2 regions of the Vibrio crassostreae genome follow, and region 1 is predicted to be linked to the other one. Evidence: predicted binding sites of a transcription regulator. Region 1 holds the regulator's gene; the other holds the start of a gene.
The links. Region 1 encodes PurR, which represses purine synthesis genes. Its sites were predicted from a motif close to TNANGNAAACGTTTNCNTNA; they were not measured.
Positions count from the first base shown of each region.

Region 2: the regulator PurR is predicted to act here: its motif matches at 2,071-2,090, upstream of pckA (phosphoenolpyruvate carboxykinase (ATP)).

Region 1 covers NZ_AP025476.1:2,324,622-2,327,792, forward strand. The annotation lists gene torD (molecular chaperone TorD) at 5-652, shown strand; gene purR (HTH-type transcriptional repressor PurR) at 968-1,972, shown strand; cyclic di-GMP riboswitch class I at 2,143-2,228, shown strand; gene OC193_RS10345 (TfoX/Sxy family DNA transformation protein) at 2,356-2,946, shown strand; gene OC193_RS10350 (TVP38/TMEM64 family protein) at 3,081-3,171, shown strand, end outside.
Region 2 covers NZ_AP025476.1:123,610-126,780, forward strand. The annotation lists gene OC193_RS00570 (AsmA family protein) at 1-118, opposite strand, end outside; gene pckA (phosphoenolpyruvate carboxykinase (ATP)) at 273-1,898, opposite strand; gene hslO (Hsp33 family molecular chaperone HslO) at 2,236-3,129, opposite strand; gene hslR (ribosome-associated heat shock protein Hsp15) at 3,148-3,171, opposite strand, start outside.

The DNA of each region.
Region 1 (3,171 bases):
ACAAATGAAAGATACGAAAGCGTTCAACGAGCAAAGAGCAGAAATATACTGGTGGCTATCAAGCTTATTTGCCAAAGAGCTCACTCAAGAAGAACTCGATCACTACCACTCTGTTGAAATTCGTTCTTTCCTGACTGGTTTAGGCGAAAATGAAACACTAAAGCCAGCGATTGATAAGCTAGTGGATGCGCTTAACCGCCTACAAACACGTGAAGATGCTCAACTAGAATTGTCTGCAGACTTTTGCGATCTTTTCTTAAAAACAGATAAACACGGTGCTCTTCCTTACGCTTCTATGTATATCGGTGAAACTGGCCTTTTGAATGATAAGCCTGCAAAAGATATGGAAGAGATCATGGCTAAGCACAATTTAGTGGTGAACCAAGATCTAAAAGAGCCAGCAGACCACATTGCTATCGAACTCGATTTCCTTGGTAACTTGATCATTCGTTCAAACGAAACGGATATTGAAGAAGAGCTAGAGAATTCATTTGCCGTTCAACAGCAGTTTATCGAACAACAACTGCTGACTTGGGTACCAAAGTTCAACGTGAAATGTCATGACGTTGATGAATTCGGTTTCTACGCCTCCGTCTCATCTTTGCTACTCGCATTCTGTCAATTAGACACTCAATATTTAGCTGGTGAATAGCTTATTGGATGACTAGGTAAATAAATTCAGTAGAATGTGACAATTCACCCGGATTTCTGGGTGAATTTTATTGCGAGTAATTTCTAGTCAGTCTAAAATTGTGACCGCAAACGATAAAATATGAAACATTCACGAAATGCTATACTTATTAAAGTTCAGAGCATTTCGGTGTTAAGACAAGCCGCTCAATAGCGGTTTTTTGTTTTTTAGCACTTTAGTACCCAAAGAGCCCTACAAATTTAAGCTCTTAGTTAGGTAGCTTAACGGCTACTTTATTCCGTACTTGGGGAAAGTAGCTTCTAATAGGATAAAACCATGGCCACTATAAAAGATGTCGCTCGCTTAGCCGGCGTATCAACAACAACCGTTTCTCACGTAATCAATAAAACTCGCTTTGTTGCAGAAGCAACTCAAGAAAAAGTAAACAAAGCCGTAGATGAACTCAACTATGCACCAAGTGCTGTTGCTCGTAGTTTGAAGTGTAATACCACACGCACTATCGGCATGCTTGTGACTCAATCAACTAACTTATTCTTCTCTGAAGTTATCGATGGTGTTGAGAGCTACTGCTACCGTCAAGGTTACACTTTGATCCTGTGTAATACGGGCGGTATCTATGAGAAGCAACGTGACTACATTCGAATGCTTGCAGAGAAACGTGTAGATGGCATCTTAGTTATGTGTTCTGACCTAACTGAAGAACTAAGAGAGATGTTAGACCGTCACGCTGACATCCCTAAAGTTATCATGGACTGGGGCCCTGAGAGCTCTCAGGCTGATAAGATCATCGATAACTCTGAAGAAGGTGGCTACCTAGCGACCAAATACCTTATTGAACGCGGTCACTCTAAGATTGCATGTTTAAGTGGCCACTTAGACAAAGCAGCATGTGTTGAACGTATTGCCGGTTACAAGCGCGCACTCAACGAAGCTAAGATTTCTGCCGATGAAAATATGATCATCGAAGGCAACTTCGAGTGTGATACAGCAGTACTTGCTGCAGAACAAATCGTTGAGATGGAAGATCGCCCAACGGCGGTATTCTGCTTTAACGATACAATGGCACTCGGCCTAATGAGCCGCCTGCAAGAAAAAGGCATTCGCATTCCTGAAGATATCTCAGTGATCGGTTACGACAACATCGAACTGGCTGAATACTTCTCTCCACCGTTAACGACAGTTCACCAACCAAAACGTCGTGTTGGTAAGAATGCATTCGAAATTCTATTAGAGCGCATCAAAGACAAAGACCACGAAAAACGCGTCTTCGAAATGCACCCTGAAATTGTTGAGCGAAGTACAGTTAAAACGTTAAATTAATTGATAATTCAAGTTTAATGTCATCAAGCGCACCTTTAGGTGCGCTTTTTTTATCAACAACTATAATGAACCTATATGCACAATGGAAAGATCATTAATTGAAGCAATGTCACATTTTGAAATATCAACTGTGAGCTTCATTCAACAAAAACTTTATTCTATTCAATCAGTCACGCACAGGGCAAACCACTCGAAAGAGTGAGACGCAAAGCTTCCGGCCTAAACCACTCGTTGGTATGGTAGCGGGGTTACCGATGGCAAAATGCAGTAACTACTAATAATTTAGTAATTTACGGCTTATTGACAATGTAATTGCAACATTTTGCTAATCTCTCGGACCTGCTTATTTGGTGGCGTAGTTCAAATACACCGAGATAAATAACATGGATAAACCGATACTAAAGGACTCGATGAAGTTATTTGAGTCCCTAGGAAAAATAAAATCACGCTCAATGTTTGGTGGCTTCGGTCTTTTTGCTGATGACACTATGTTTGCTCTGGTTGTAAATGACCAGTTGCACATACGCGCAGACAGAGGCACAACGAAACAATTCGAACAACAAGGGTTTCAACCATACGTCTACAAAAAACGTGGTTTCCCTGTCGTTACTAAATATTTCGCTTTACCTGAAGGCTTATGGCAAGACCAAGAAAAAATCTTGCAACTTGCAACCACGTCTCTAGGTTTTGCTAAAGAAGAAAAAGCTGAGCAGTCTTCTGCTAAGCCGACCCGACTCAAAGATCTGCCTAATCTTCGACTCGCTACCGAGCGTATGTTGAAAAAGGCAGGGATCGATTCTGTAGAACGTTTATATGAATCTGGCTCTGTAAACGCATTTAACGCCATCAAAGAATCGCATGCGTCTTCTGTCAGTATTGAACTACTTTGGGCGCTAGAAGGCGCGATCAATGGTACACATTGGTCTGTTATACCGCAGCAGCGTCGCGAAGAGCTTATCAATCGGGTCAATTAACATTGTCAGTGCAATCTATATACATAACTAAGCCGCATTTACTGCGGCTTTTTTTATATCTGATGAAAGTTAATCTATGCTTTGCCTGTCTATCTATACTATCGGTATGCATTGAAAATTTAGAGGAAGTATCAATGAGTAAGAAAATGATATTGGGTATTGTGTTGGTCGTAACCATCGTGGTGTTAGGCATCAATTTCGGCCAGTACTTAACGCTTGAAAATG
Region 2 (3,171 bases), 1.3 Mb from region 1:
TGATAAAAAAGTTAGCAACATCGGCGCGGTATTGGGTTTGTAGGCTTAACAGCAATGCTGCGATAAACGCAACGGCGATAGCCAACACAATGCCGAACACCATCAATACCTTTTTCATTCCCTGAAAGCCTTAAATCTCAATAGTCTTAAAACAGAGTGGAACAAAAAGGGTCAAGCATCAACAAAAAAGCCCCTCAAAAGAGGGGCTTGCTACAAAAATATCATTTTAAATTGGGCGTTCGCTTTTGGCTAAGCCCGAGCAGATGGTTGGATTAGTCCAGTTGAGGACCAGCGGCAACCAGTGACTTACCTTCAGCGTTGTCTGTGTACTTGTCAAAGTTGTTGATGAAGCGTTCGGCTAGATCTTTTGCTTTGCTTTCCCATTGTAGTGGGTCAGTGTACGTGTCGCGTGGGTCAAGAATCGCTGGGTCAACATCGTGTAGCGCTAGTGGCACTTCTAGGTTGAACATAGGGATAACCTTAGTATCAGCCTTGTCGATAGAGCCATCTAGGATTGCGTCGATGATGCCACGAGTATCTTGAATAGAGATACGCTTGCCTGTGCCGTTCCAACCTGTGTTCACTAGGTAAGCTTCAGCGCCAGCTGCTTCCATACGCTTCACGAGCACTTCAGCGTACTGAGTTGGGTGAAGAGTAAGGAACGCCGCACCAAATGCCGCAGAGAATGTTGGTGTTGGCTCAGTAATACCACGCTCAGTACCTGCTAGTTTCGCAGTGAAGCCAGATAGGAAGTGGTACTTCGTTTGCTCTGGAGTCAGTTTAGAAACTGGTGGTAGTACACCGAATGCATCAGCAGTCAGGAAGATAACTTTTTGAGCATGGCCTGCTTTTGATACTGGTTTAACGATGTTATCGATGTGGTGAATCGGGTAAGAAACACGAGTGTTCTCAGTTTTTGAACCGTCATCAAAGTCGATAGAACCATCACCACGAACTGTTACGTTTTCTAGTAGTGCATCGCGACGGATTGCATTGTAGATTTCTGGTTCTGCTTCTTTAGATAGGCGAATGGTTTTCGCGTAACAGCCACCTTCAAAGTTGAAGATACCGTCGTTGTCCCAACCGTGCTCATCATCACCGATTAGCTCACGCTTAGGATCGGTAGATAGGGTTGTTTTACCTGTACCAGATAGACCGAAGAAGATGGCTACATCGCCTTTTTCGCCTACGTTTGCACTACAGTGCATTGAAGCAATGCCTTGCAGAGGAAGCAGGTAGTTCATCATTGCGAACATGCCTTTCTTCATCTCACCGCCGTACCAAGTACCACCGATGATTTGAACGCGCTCTGTTAGGTTGAAAGCAACGAAGTTTTCAGAGTTCAGACCCTGTTTTTCCCAATTAGGGTTGGTTGTTTTAGCACCGTTCATTACCACGAAGTCTGGTTCGAACGTTGCTAGCTCTTCGTCTGTTGGACGAATGAACATGTTCTTAACGAAGTGCGCTTGCCACGCTACTTCAGTGATAATACGTACACTTAAGCGCGTATCAGGGTTAGCACCACAATAACCGTCGATGACAAACAGGCGCTTGCCAGATAGCTGAGTTGTCACAAGCTCTTTCAGCTCATTCCATACTTCAGTTGTAATCGGTTTGTTGTCATTTTTGCCTTGATCTGACCACCACATGGTATCGCGCGTGGTGTCATCTTTAACAATGTACTTATCTTTTGGTGAGCGGCCAGTAAAGATACCAGTGTCTACCGCAACAGAGCCTAGTTCCGTTACTACGCCTTTTTCGTAGCCTTCCAAACCTGGCAGTGTTTCTTCAACGAATAACTGCTCGTAGCTAGGATTACGAAGAACTTCAGTAACGCCAGTCAGTCCGTGCTTAGTTAGATCAATTTGTGCAGCCTTTGTATGTTCCATAACGGTCATAGGTGCTCCTTGTAGGATATTTTGTAGGGATTTTGTATTAATTTTTTATTGTTATCTGCTCACCATGCTAGCAACGAGACTCGGGGGAAACAGGGATACAGCTCAAAAAATATCCATATTAACCATGGGGTTTTAAGTGTCTCGTCACATATTGGCCTAACTAGTCTATCCTGTACGCAAACCTTTGCGCTAGGGGCGAGAACATTATTAATTGATTAAAATTAAGCGGTGATTTTATTACGAGATGTTACGGAGTTTGCGCTATTTTGATCACAAAAAAGGCCAGCTTAGTGCTGACCTTTTTGGGGTAAATTACGTGTTTTAGGTACGCCGTAAATTAATGAACCGTATTGCTGCCTTTATCTGCTGCTTCTGCGTACAGTGCGTCAACATCGTTCTTGTCGAACGAGTAGTTTGTGCCACAATAATCACAGTGCAGACCAACGCTTCCTTCGGTACTTAGGATGTCGTAGATCTCTTCTTGAGCAACAGTAATGATTGCTGCTGCACTTCGATCACGTGAACAGCCACAGAAGAATTCAACCGGTTGTGGGGTAAATACCTGAACCTTCTCTTGGTTGTATAGACGGTATAACAGGTCGTTCGCTTCTAGAGAGAACAACTCTTCATTTTTTACGGTGTCAGTTAACTGCTCTAGGTGTTCGAAGTCGTCTGGTGTGCCAGTGCCGTCAGGCATAACTTGCAGCAACATACCTGCAGCGTGCGCTTTGCCTTCATGCTCGCCAGTACGTAGCCATAGACGAGTCTTAAGCTGCTCAGAGTTTGCGAAGTAACCTTCAAGTACTTCAGCTAGTGTGTCGCCTTCAAGACCAACTATACCTTGGTAGCGCTCACCTTTCTTAGGATCGATAGTGATCACTAGGTGACCTTTACCCATTAGGTCGTGTAGACCTGCGTCATCTGCGATATCGCCTTCAAAACGAGCAACACCACGGATCTTCTGATCGTGGTCGCCATTGATAACTGCTAGAGATACTGGGCCGTCACCTTGCAATTGCATCGTGATAGAACCTTCAAACTTTAAGGTCGCAGTTAATAGCGTTGTTGATACCAATAGCTCGCCCAGTAGTTTTTGCACTGGTGCTGGGTATTCCTTGCTAGAAATAATCTGTTGGTACGCTTCATCCATTTGTACCAATTCACCACGTACTGATAGGTCTTCAAATAGGTAGCGATTTAAAACATTACTTGTAGACATTGGGTCTGCCATTTGGCTATTCCTTCTAGCTTATTGAGTCTTGAACTTAATGAT